DNA from 4 places in the Salipaludibacillus sp. CF4.18 genome. Region 3 is predicted to be linked to each of the others. Evidence: riboswitches for the same ligand, from Rfam matches in the RefSeq annotation. Region 3 holds a riboswitch; each other region holds the start of a gene.
The links. Region 3 has a riboswitch for cyclic di-GMP ahead of ACHABW_RS07010 (amidase). Riboswitches for the same ligand answer to the same signal wherever they lie in the genome.

Region 1 (3,190 bases), on a different contig from region 3:
GAAGATGATGTTAAGCCTGTTAGCGTATAACCTAACGAATTGGCTACGTACGCTTTGTTTTCCAGAAGAACAAAAGACCATGCAAGTTGATGCCATCCGAACAAGGCTCATTAAAGTGGCCAGCAAATTAGTGAAGTCTGGACGATCGCTTTACTTTAAATTATCTTCGAGTTTCGTTTATCAAGATTTCTTTTGGAAAGTACTTCGGCGAATCCAAGACCTAAATCTAGAGTGAAACATCTTGATACCAGTATTTAAAAATTCAGTCTCAGACCAAGGGAGTAGTCTGTCCAAAAACTCACCTATTTTTAAAGATCTGTTTTAAGCACGTCAAAATAGCGGAATCAACATGGTTATTCTCAATGGAACTGGAAAAATGTATAACTTCGGTTAAAATTATGGTTTAACTAGGAAGTATCAATAATTCAGGAATAACTAGGTTATTTACTCGGGGAATTAAAACCTATGGTGTTTTACCCCGCGATTTAACTGAGTTAGAAAAAAATCATGGGGCAACGAGATGGACTTTACGATACCTCTTTGAGCGAATGGTGAAACTTGATAAGTACTTAAGAGAGCAAATCTATTATGACCATGGATCACCAGATAATGAGATTGTTGTTTTTGATAAATGGCTCTCCACGAACTCTCATCTAGAACCATGCAAGTTAGACCCAAGATATATTAAACTTTATAGTGTAAAATTTGATGAAAGAAAAGTGACTTTAAAAGTACTAGGTGAAATAATAGGAGTAACACCAGAACGAGCGAGACAGATTCTTAAATCTCGAGACCGTAAACTTAGAGATTATACTCTAAAAATTTTCCTCGGCTAGCTCAAGCTATAAAAGAGGTATGTGACTTACCTATTAATGGTCAGATTAGGAATGATACTTTCTATTACTATTTACTAAACAAGGTTTTAATCCAAATTAAGTGAGGGTCTCTTTTATACGTCAACGAAAGAAAGTGCAATAGGGTGCTGTAACGCCTGAAAAAGAGATGAAATATACTTGGTCTGCCGCTCATCAAAGGAATAGCAAATAGGATGACACCTTGCTCGCTGCAGGTACTGAAGAAAGAGACAACTATGACAGAATGCTGGCTTATGTTTATCTTGGTGATGAAACGAAACGATAAAAGAAATGCTTTTAGGTGAAGGGCTAGCAGCTACAGCCTGTCAACTGGTTTGTAGGAAAATGATGTAACTCCTCATCTACGTAAATCCTGTTTCAAGTTAAAAAGAATATCTTGGGTAATTCTTGATCTATATAATTTTTGACAATACGATCCTAGGAACGAATAGCTTGTCCGATATCGATAAGTATTCCATCTGATTGGTTTCCTGTTTTTTATTGCGTTTTCTTTCACTAAAAAAGGATAACCACAGTCCCTATAATCTGAAATTTCTTTTTGCTCGCGGGGGATTTTACGTAAAAGGAATTATTTTAATTTATTGGTAAATCATTAAATTCCGAAATTTGTCATATTATAATAAAATAAATATTATTAAAAACTTTTGTATCAGGTCTTTAGTAAGGTGATTAAAAAATGTAAAATGAAAAAGGCAAACATTCAGAAATGGGTGGACGCAAAACTAGAGGAGCTAAAACCATAAGGTCATGCCAGCCCGCTGGAATAGGGGAGATTTAGGAATAGTTTCTCCAGCCGACTTTATTCCCATTGCTGAAGAAACAGGCTTAATCATTCCAATTTACCAATGGGTGTTAAGGGAGGCTTGTAAACAACAAAAACAATGGTTAAGTGAAGGATATCCACTAAAAACAGTTTCCGTGAATCTGTTTGTTCAGCAATTTTATCAAGGTAATTTAGTATCCAAGGTTACCCAAATATTAAGGGAAACAGAGTTGGATCCACATTATTTAATCCTTGAAAATTATGGAAAAAACCGATGTCGCCATTCGTAAGTTGAAACAACTAAAAGACATGGGGGTTTAGTGTTTAAAATAAATAAGTTGTCTTCTTATATTGGAATGGCTATAATGATAAACGGGTAAATATTCCCATAAAGTATAACTTCGGATAATAGCAAAACTATCGAAAGGTAGGGACGCAAAACTATGGGCCTAAAGGCAAATAAGCTATGGTAGCCGAGTTACCGCAGAAGGAAGACGGATATGATTTAATATATCCCAACCTCTTTAGGTCGTTTTTTAAATCAATAGAGAACGTTAAGGTGGAGGTGAGCAAATGAATTCTTTAATGGGACAAAGTTATGAAAGGTTAAATGAGGCTTCTAAAAGTATGCTTGAATTAGTTAGTGAGTATATTGGCACAAATACCTTTTGTGTAACACAAATAACCGACAAGCATCATTCTATTCTGACCCATGTATTCAATCGAAATAAAGTTTTATTCGATGCAGGAACCACTTTATTTCTCGAAGATGCTTACTGAAATATTATCCTTCAAAGTGGACGTGATCCACTTATCATAAATGATACAAGTTATCACCCGATAGCATGTAATCTCATTCCTACACAAAGCTTGGGTATTAAGAGCTTTTTAGGCGTTCCAATTGTTCTAAGTAATGGAACAGTATTTGGGAATTTATGTGCTATGGATACTGAACCCTATACATTTACAGAAAAGGAAACAAGATTTTTAAAAACGATGGCTATATTTTTGGTTTATACAATTGAATTAGATATCATTGCACATCAAGATCAATTAACAGGTTTAAATAATAGGGAATTTATAACGCAATATATAAATACATTACCAATGGAAACCGAAGTTACCATTCTATTTATAGATGTAGATGGTTTTAAATCAGTTAATGATACCTATGGACATAAAGACGGCGATAGTGTTTTGATTCAGATTGCCGAGCGGATAAATGAGTGTGTTAGATCACAAGATATACTCTGTCGATACGGTGGAGATGAATTCGTCATATTATCACAAGGCGATGATAATACCCAATATTCTCAATCTCTTTCAGAATCGATTATTAATCAGTTTGGCAAACCTTTCATAGTTAAAGGTGACGAAATAGCATTATCCGTAAGTATTGGTATTAGTATAGAAGCAAGTAAAAACAGGAATATTGAACAATTGGTAGAACAGGCGGACCATGCTATGTATTACTCGAAAAATAATGGGAATAATCGCTATTCTTATTTCAATAAAACTGGCGAATAGATTTCTTTCTGACATTCTTCTTTTC
Region 2 (3,190 bases), on a different contig from region 3:
TGATTATCATGGATTTAGAGGAAATACTAGAAGCAGCGTTTACACGAGTCTTTTCAAAGTATGGAGAGAAAAAGGAGAATTATAGTGAAGAAGATAAAGATCTATGGCTGCAAAGATTGAATGGAATGGAAGAAATACTTTTATACGTGAAGATATCTGATAAAGATTGGTTTTTGAATCGTACTAGAAAGCCAAAAAGCCAAATGAGCGATTCAGCATATCGAACGTCTAAACATCGATTTAAAAAGGAAATGTTATCAAAAATAGGCGAGGATATCTTTGACAATATTAGCAATAGCACTTCTGCAGATGAAGTAAAACGCATAATAGAGTTGTTTAGAACGAGGTCTGGCTTTCGTAATATTAAGAGAGCGTTTCTAATGGACTTGTATAATGAGTCTATTTCAGAATGTGGTGATGCTGAATTAACTTCGGACCAGAAATTTGAAAGAATCATCAATGTAAGGGATAAAACTAACTCGAGCTATGGCAAGCGCGATAGTCTTAAACTCAATTTTATTGAAAGTTTTAGAGTTTTTGATGATCCATGCTTTTCATATACAAAACAAGCGGCAAATCTATTTGCTGATAGAGAATTTAACTTTGACGAACTATTTGTAGCAATCAAAATAGATTTAGACAGTTTCAATAAAAACCGATAGGAGGTGCCTTTAATAATGAAAATTTTAATGGAGCTAGAGAAAGCAGTTCATGAAACTCAAGAAAACTTAAAAATCGTGGTTGATGAAGAGGCAAGAGCCTTAGAACATCAAAAATTCAATGCATTAATGGAGATTGTCACTTACGTTAATTCATTAAGCTGGCTTAAGCAGAAAAATGCAAAGGAAAAACTACGATTTCTTCTAAAAACAAAATTCGATAAGGATAATGCAGCTGTCGAGTTCAATACGACTAAGAACGCAATAGAAGTCTCTCTTAGTCGTTCTCAAAAAATATTATCTAAGAGAATAGGTAATGATACGATTCGTCTAATATTAGCTGGAAAGGTAGACCAGGCAATGGCAAAGCTCAGGGAATCTACTAACCAAGGTGGACAAAATAATGAATTAATTCTAAATGGGGTATTTGAGTTTTTACCCAAATCAGAAAAGGGCGCATTCTTAATAGAAGAATGTGGGAGAGAATTGTACCTCCTCGGCAGATTGTCTCGTTTTAACATAAAGAAAAATATTGGATTAGTAAATCAGAAAAAATTAGCTCACGTCTTATATATCATGAGTAGGTCCGATGAAAGAACAGCTGATATCAAAGAAACGCTTACAAGTTTCTTGGAAGGAGATTTTGCAGACGTTGAAGGTTCTCAAATATCTGTCAAAGATCAAGTCGGTATGGTGTTCGAGACTCTAGAGGAGCAAAATCTATTTAGTTAAAAGTGAAGTTTACGCATAATCGAAAGTAAATCATATTCATTAATGTAGCTTGATTATGAAACTTACTGGCAGTATTATCCCTCATGCTATTCTCATCGCAAATTTAGGACAGATTGCGGTGGAGTAGTTACATATAATTTTATAAAGCAAAACCTTATGTCATATTTTGTTTGTTTATGTCAGTTTTTATGTTATATTATACAAAACAATACTTTTGGAATAAAATTATTGCACATATTGAAATGATAATAGCAAAGCTATGGAAACATAGTGACGCAAAGCTATAGGGGCTAAAGCAAAAGCAAAGTCAGCCAGTTACCGTTTCAGGACAACACATCCTGTGTCATTCGGGGTGTGCTTTTTTGTTTAAATATGGAAGAGGGGATGGTGCCCATGAGAAAGAGTACAAGGCAAAAATGGCAAAAAGAAATTATCTTTACTGGTCAAAATCGAATCTTAGAAATGCTTGCCAACAACATCCGGATTTCCCCTATACTTGAAGAATTGGTGATTATGTTAGAAGAACAGATATCTGGTTCGATAGGCTCTATCCTTCTTTTAAACAGGAAACAAGGTGTGCTAAACCACGGTGTTGGACCAAATCTTCCAAAGAAGTACATAAAGTTTATTGAAACTATTCAAGTGGGACCAAAAGAAGGCTCTTGTGGGACTGCTGCCTTTCGGAAAGAAACTGTCATTGTTTCGAGCATAAAAACTAGTCCTTTATGGGAGAACTATAAAATAGTAGCTTTAGAAAGTGGACTTAAAGCATGTTGGTCGCTTCCCATCTTCACGCCAAATAAGAAAATGGTGGGGACATTTGCCATTTACTTTTCAGCTAGGAGAAGTCCAGATTCAATGGATATGAAAAGGCTTGAGCCCTTCGTTCGTTTGGCCGGGATTGTTATTGATTATAAAAGCCCCGAGATAGAAGAAATCAGTCATGTAGATCCTGTGACGGGGTTACCTAATTCCACTCAACTTAAAAGCAACTTAAAAGATTTATTGTATCAATCTATGGAAAAGCAATCTTGTTTAGCTGTTGTGTTCTTAGATGTTGATCGTTTTAGTGTCATTAACAGTATCGGAGGCTATGAATTCGGAGATTTTGTATTGAAAGATATAGCCAAAAGAATATCTCACTGTTTAGGTGAAAATTGTACTATAGGTCGTTGGAATAGCGATAAATTCATTTGTGTCATTCCTTTTCAAACACAAAGAGACATACATACGTTTATTGACAAAGCATTGGATAGCTTAACTAGTCCATTTAAAGCAGAAAACCACGAATTTCTGGTCACACTCAGTATCGGTATAAGTTGTTACCCTGATGATGGTGTGTATGTTGATTCATTGGTGAAAAATGCTGAGATTGCTATGAAAAGGGCCAAAAGCAAAGGAGAAAGCTCAATTGTATTTTATAAGCCTTCTATTAACACGGATCTATCTAAACAACTAATTATAAAAAATGAACTTCGCCAGGCGGTTAAATTGAATGAATTTGTCTTATATTATCAGCCACAGGTTGATTTAATTAATAATGAAATTATTGGCTTGGAAGCTCTTATTAGGTGGGAGCATCAAACTTTGGGGACAATACCTCCAAATGACTTTATTAACATAGCAGAAGAAACAGGGTTAATCAATCCAATTGGAGAATGGGTTTTACGAAGAGCTTGTGAAGATGTGAGAGCGTTATCATCTCAAGGGTATCCGAGTTTTCGATTATCAGTTAACATCTCGGGTATTCAATTTCGTCAGCCAGATTTAGTAGAAAGTATTCGAGATATCATTACTGA
Region 3 (3,190 bases):
GTAAACTATTATATCGAGACAAAGTCGCCTACTCTTAACGACGGCATCGAGGAAGAAGTGGTCGAGATTGCAAAAGGACACGGACTTGTTGAAAAAGGGAATCTGTTCATTAAATCATTCCACAAAGATAGTCTGCAAAAAATTCATGCTATCAACGAAGGAATTCCTTTAATACAACTGCTTTGGTGGGAAATTAATGGAGAAGAAGGAAATGAACTAAAAGAGTGGTTAAATACAACCCCTTCCCCCGAAGATATGACTGATGAGGACTTCGCTGAAATCCGTGAATATGCAGTCGGAATTGGTCCACACCTTGGACTTCACGATGGTTCAGAAGTTATTGACGAAGACTTTGTCCAAAGAGCACGAGATAATGATCTTCTTGTGCATCTCTACACTATTAATATTAGAGGGGAAATGAAGCGACTAATCGATTGGGGTGTCACCGGTATCTTCACGGACTATCCAAATCGTCTTGATGAAGTAAGACCGTAATTTAAAATCAAAAGGAGGATACTAAAAATTATCCTCTTTTTTTTCTGAATAGAAAAATAAGCATCATAAAAAGCGAATATATACAGAAAAAAAGTAGCACCTAAATAACAGGCACTACTTAGTAATATTAAGGTTTTATGTTCTTCCAGCTGTCGACATGATGAATTCCTATGCCATTAAAACCGAAATAATTGGCATAATGATTATGAACCATTTCAAGTTGTTGGTTCATATATGTTTCTCCTTCTTCATAAAACGTAATCCTGTCCCCTTCACTGGTTTGACCAGTTTCCACGCCAATAACAAGTGCTGTTCCGTGCTGACCGGCATAAGCTACTTCATTTTTGACAATATCTATGATCATCGGAGCAGAATCACGATAGGCCATAATGGTAACGCTATCCATGTTAGCAATGACCCACTCCGCAAGAATTCCTTTTCCGAAAGTGTTTTTATAAGTAATTTCATCAAACCAGAATGGCAGATCTACTTCCAACGGTAGACCCAATGATTCCGTTCTTATCTTTGCATCTGTTAACAAGGATTGAAATGCTGTTACTGTCTTTGCTTGGTTTTTACTCCACCCGCTATACAAATAAGGTTCGACATCCAAATGAACACCTGCAAACTTTTGTGCAGTAGTGGATTCTTGTTGGTAATTCTCAAGCCATGATAACATTTTAGACTGATTACGTGCTCCTTTAGGTGCAACCCAATCAGGTCCCCCATCTAAAGCATATATACTTATTCCTTTTGCTGATGTTTTTTCAATAAAGCTTTGATAGTGAGGGATCGACATATCCTGATCGATTTGAACATAAACCTTGTTCACGTTTTTACTTTCAAGGAAAGTGACAGTTCCATCTTCATCATTCACAAACATCCATGGATTCCATAACCATGTGGCTCTGTCTTGCTTATCTAATGCATGGACATTTAAAGATATACTTCCGGCAATTACAAAAAACAAAACTACCACCATCACAATTTTCTTCATAACAAAAATCCCCCCTATTCTGTAAGCCGAGGCTCATAAAAAAGAAGGCCCGGGAACCTGACAACCATCTGCTTTGATAAGCATTTAGGCTCATGGCTTTGCGTCCTTCCCTTTAGGTCAAGTTTACCTTTTTCAGATTATATATTTAGTCATATTATATATTTATAACTTGATTTCGTCTATGCTTTTCACACCAATAAATCCGACGATGGAATCATTAAGCGATAGGAAATAGTATCAATACTGTCTGTTACTTAAAAAGGTGCAATTCAATCCTCACTGTCATCCAATATCCTCCTCTCATACTTTCACGTATCCCGTGAAAAATACAAGGAAGATATGACAAGGAGGATGTTATGGATAATCATCGTATAAAAGAAATTATTGAATCACCAGTTATGATCAACGTATCTTATCACGGAATTCCCGTATATATAGAAGAACTCAATGAAGCTAATAATACGGCAACCATTTTTCCATTGGACGAAATGGATCATTCACAAGAAGTAGACCTCTCGGGTCTCGTAGAGGAAGGCCCATAAACTTACTCGACATTTAAATAACCTGCTTTAGGAACTACGTCGAAACGAGCGGCCAGTTCCATCAGTTGCAAGTCAGTAATCGTTTGTTTAATGTCACCTTGAGCTCTAACAGCTGTGTAAACTTGTGCCGCTTTTTCTGCTGTTTCAATCAAACCGAATGTTTCGTCGATTGTTGCTCCCGTTCCATAAATGCCGTGGTGAGGCCAAATAACGAGACGATTATTTTCCGCGATTTTCTTAGCCGTCGCTTCTCCAATTTGGTCCGTCCCCGGTACCATCCAAGGAATAATTCCAACACCTTCCGGGAAAACAACCACACACTCCGTACACATTTGCCATAGTGTTCTTGAGAAGGCTCGATCATCTAGTTCATGAGTGAAGGTCATCGCAATAATATTTGTTGTATGCGTATGAATGACAATTCGATGACTAAGATCTCTTTTTAATCTTGCCGCATGAATCATTAAATGTGTCGGTAATTCACTTGTAGGTGTTCCCCCATCCTCAAAGCCCCATAGAACTTCATAAAACTTCCCGTCGTTTGTGACTCGGATAATTCCTAAACAGACAGAGGGGTCCTTTTCAACATTGCGGAAATACTTTCCAGACCCAGTCACGATGAAATACTTTCCGGCAAGGTCTGAAGCATCGAAATTCATCTCTGCTTTTCTTTTCACTTCGGTAACATCGATATATTTTTCTAGACTATCTTCCGGGAGTAAGTAGCTGACATTCCCTCCGTTTCGCTCATCCCAACCAAAACGATATAAGTTTCCAGTAACTTCTCGCATTTCCTTTACAAAAGATGCTTCTAAAATATTTAACATGTCAATCACTCCTTGGCTTTATGTCGTAGTATTTTTAAAATCTTTAACTATCATAAGTATAACTCCGAAAACCACAACAAACAATATTAACAATTGTTTGTTGTGGTTTTAATTGAGGAAATGTCACAATTTTGTTTCATTTAACAAAAAAATAGATTAAAATTGAGAAGCAAAGGAGTTGGTCAAATGAAAGGTTTTGAACGTAAAAAAGTCATTTTAAATAAATTGTATGTTGATAGAAAAGTTAACGTTAAGGAACTAGCTAATGAATTCGAGGTGTCCGAGGAAACAGTTCGTCGAGATCTTGAAAAACTGGAAAAGGAAGGTGT
Region 4 (3,190 bases), on a different contig from region 3:
TGACATCGATTGAATAACCCTGTTAAAGGATCATGGTAAGCCAAATATTCAATCGTTTCCTCCGCCTTTTTCCGAGCAGTTATATCAATTAGCGTTTCATTTATCGCAGGTTCATTTTGAAAAAAAGTTTTAGAACTATGTGCTTCCATATGAATAATTGTCTGATCTTTTTTTATAAGCCTATATTGATAAGGTTCGCTCGAAAGGCTGCCTTGAAGACGTTTATTTATCTTTTTGGCTACCAGTAACCGATCTTCAGGATAAACTATATCTAAGACATTCATACCTATGATTTCTTCTACTCTATAACCTATCATTTCAACTGCTTTACGATTTACATATGTGATCATTTTGTCTTGAATAGTATAAATGCCCACCAAAGAATCTTCTGCCAAATGACGGTATTTCGATTCAGCTTCTGTTAACGCCTCTTGTGTATTTTTAAGTTCAGTGATATCTTTGAGAATTCCATACACCCCAACGATTTGTTTATTTATAATAATGGGTACGCTAGTCATATTAAGTTCTATACGTTCCCCTTTTTTACTATAAATAGCCGTTTCAAAGATTTTTGGTTCGCCTTTTTTTGTTAAATCAAAGTGTTGATTTGTCTTTTCTAATTGATCTCGAACGATATAAGAAACGAAAGATTGATGCAGTAATTCTTCTTCTGAATAACCATAAAGGTTTACTGTTTTATTCACACTTAAAAGTTTTCCTTCTAGATCAAAAGTTAATACTATATCAGGGTTGTGGTAGTATAGGGACTGATAATACTGTTCATTGGTTTGTAACTTTAATGATTGAGCGGTCATCTTCTCTACAATGCGAGACCCAAATAATACTAAAAGTAGTATTATCAATGTTGCAATTCCAACACCAATTGCCAACATCGTACTATCTATCATAAAAGTATGTGTATTATCGTTGATATTGTGTTCTGAAATTGGCATAGCAGAAGCTGGCATAGCCAAATAATGAATCACAGATACCGCAAAGCCCATTAGAACCCCACACATTAATTTTTTATGAAAAGGAATGATGTTTTTTTGTTTTATTGAACTTATCTTACGCAATGAGATGTAAATTCCAATCACCCCAACTGAAATAGCGCCCCAATTGTAGCTCAATGCCACATTTTCATGCAGAGCTCCCATCCCTATATAGTGCATGGTACTAAGACTCATACTTAACAATATACTGCTAGGTATGACATTATTTTTTATAATGAAAATTTTTAATGAAATATAGGACCCTAAAATAGCAATAACTAAGGACGCCCACACATACAATGAGTCTAAATTATGTTGATTAATAGGTTCATGGGCAAGCATTCCTGTAAAATGCATACACCAAACTCCTATCCCTAAAGACAAGGCACTCATAAGTAACCATTTATCAAGGAAATGTCCAGTGTCGTGAACCCTTCGTAAACAAAGATCAAATGCCGAATAAGATGCAATAATAGCAATCATGATTGAAAAAATCACAAGAATTACATTATATTGACCTATCATGAGTTCCATATTCCCGACCTCCAGTAGAATAAATTTGCAAATTGCAACCTTGTGGGCTTGGTTCCGAACAAGATTTTTAAATGAATATGGGCTTAGCTCACTTTGGATTGAAGAATGCTTCGAATCACCGTGTTTCAGTTGGACAAATAGTCATAAGCTTCATATCTCACTTTTCTTGGTACAAATAAAGAACACACCCGAATAGGTGTGTCCTCCTCAAACGGCACCTGGCTGGCATGACCTTATGGTTTTAGCCCCTCTAGTTTTGCGTGCCCCCATTTCTAAATGTTTGCCTTTAATATTTTTCATAAAACTAAAGACTTGATACAAAAGGCCTCATAATAATATTAATTATATCATAATATGACAATTTTTAGAATACAATAAAGATATATGGATCTTATTTAAAAGAGTATGACCTATATAGTCCTATGACATTAGATTCAGAAGTGACAAATTCTACCACATACACATTTTCTGACAGACGTGATACTCGTGTTCGTAGCCAACCGATGCCAGAGCTCGATACGAATGATAGACATCACTGCTTATGATAGAGCCTGGTAAGATACGTTTCTCTGCAAAATCTATCAGGGTTTTCCCTTTGATATTCGGTACAACTTCCATTTTTACATAAAGAGGATGTCCTTGTGCCTACTAGCACTTTGGTCTTTTCTGTGCTCGACCACGTTCCCCCTTCAGAAAGGATACCAAAGAAAGCGTCGTCCAGTTCTACAATACCAGCTAGTGTATAATCTGCATCTCGTTTTCTCATCGCTTGCCGAATTTTGTGAAGCATGTGACTTAAATTTCTTCAGAGAGCTTATGTGCCGATATGCCATTCTTGTCATGAGCCATCAAATAGTTGGTCAGAAACCACTTGGTTAAGTCCGTTCGAGTCTTCTCCATGACGGTTCCTACCGTCACCGTCGATTGATAGCGGCATGACTTGCATTCAAAAAGACGATGCTTACGGGTCTTGGTCTCAAAATAATCATCATAACCACATTTTTCACAACAAAATCCATCCGACCACTTCTAATGAGAAGAGGTGGTTATGACAAGCTTCTTCCGTAGAAAACTGTTTATGAAATGAAATTAAACATATTTTTGATATTAATGTTATGGTTAAATGGTAGGAATTTTAAAAGGAGAGGATAATTTTGAACAGAAACAATACTGTACGTTTAGAAATATTGACCAATAATGACAAGCTTTTTCAAAGATTTGAACATGCATTTCTTTCGATTGCAAAAAAATATATAGAATGTACTCCTATTGATGTATCTAATATAAACTTCGAAAAGACAAAAAATCATATTATCGTATTGTACGATTATAATAGTTTGGAATTAAAATATGCTTTTGAATGTGAAGAAGGCTCTGTACAACAAAAAGCTTCGCTTCCTAACGGTGAAATAGTAGATTCTTACATGGAGTTCTGGATAAAATGGGTAGTGGAAGGCTTTTTTTTAGACGAATTAGAAGTTGAATCAAAACACACTGAAATAACCTTTAGTAACAAGGATGTCATGAAAACGATTTAAAGATTAAAATGATTATGTCATTAGCTCAGAATAATTAAATATAGTGTTAATAGGGATAAATACTCGCAAAGTTAGTTTAATAATAAAATATACCTCCCTTATTAAAGGAAACTTTCCATTAACGTC

Region 1: linked by a shared signal. The riboswitch ahead of ACHABW_RS02825 (EAL domain-containing protein) and the one ahead of ACHABW_RS07010 (amidase) in region 3 are both predicted to bind cyclic di-GMP.
Region 2: linked by a shared signal. The riboswitch ahead of ACHABW_RS07985 (sensor domain-containing phosphodiesterase) and the one ahead of ACHABW_RS07010 (amidase) in region 3 are both predicted to bind cyclic di-GMP.
Region 4: linked by a shared signal. The riboswitch ahead of ACHABW_RS02800 (PAS domain S-box protein) and the one ahead of ACHABW_RS07010 (amidase) in region 3 are both predicted to bind cyclic di-GMP.

What each region holds. Positions count from the first base shown of each region.
Region 1 is NZ_JBIMEV010000002.1:185,517-188,706, forward strand. Features, by position in the region: partial or broken gene ACHABW_RS02820 (transposase) at 1-235, shown strand, start outside; cyclic di-GMP riboswitch class I at 1,557-1,641, shown strand; gene ACHABW_RS02825 (EAL domain-containing protein) at 1,623-1,928, shown strand; cyclic di-GMP riboswitch class I at 2,039-2,124, shown strand; gene ACHABW_RS02830 (hypothetical protein) at 2,212-2,418, shown strand; gene ACHABW_RS02835 (sensor domain-containing diguanylate cyclase) at 2,425-3,165, shown strand.
Region 2 is NZ_JBIMEV010000009.1:1,753-4,942, reverse strand. Features, by position in the region: gene ACHABW_RS07995 (hypothetical protein) at 9-662, shown strand; gene ACHABW_RS07990 (hypothetical protein) at 678-1,391, shown strand; cyclic di-GMP riboswitch class I at 1,632-1,714, shown strand; gene ACHABW_RS07985 (sensor domain-containing phosphodiesterase) at 1,785-3,190, shown strand, end outside.
Region 3 is NZ_JBIMEV010000007.1:57,225-60,414, forward strand. Features, by position in the region: gene ACHABW_RS07005 (glycerophosphodiester phosphodiesterase) at 1-495, shown strand, start outside; gene ACHABW_RS07010 (amidase) at 623-1,492, opposite strand; cyclic di-GMP riboswitch class I at 1,541-1,630, opposite strand; gene ACHABW_RS07015 (H-type small acid-soluble spore protein) at 1,849-2,034, shown strand; gene rhaD (rhamnulose-1-phosphate aldolase) at 2,037-2,861, opposite strand; gene ACHABW_RS07025 (DeoR/GlpR family DNA-binding transcription regulator) at 3,048-3,190, shown strand, end outside.
Region 4 is NZ_JBIMEV010000002.1:177,818-181,007, reverse strand. Features, by position in the region: gene ACHABW_RS02800 (PAS domain S-box protein) at 1-1,526, opposite strand, end outside; cyclic di-GMP riboswitch class I at 1,737-1,821, opposite strand; gene ACHABW_RS02795 (transposase) at 1,977-2,144, opposite strand; gene ACHABW_RS02790 (hypothetical protein) at 2,681-3,064, shown strand.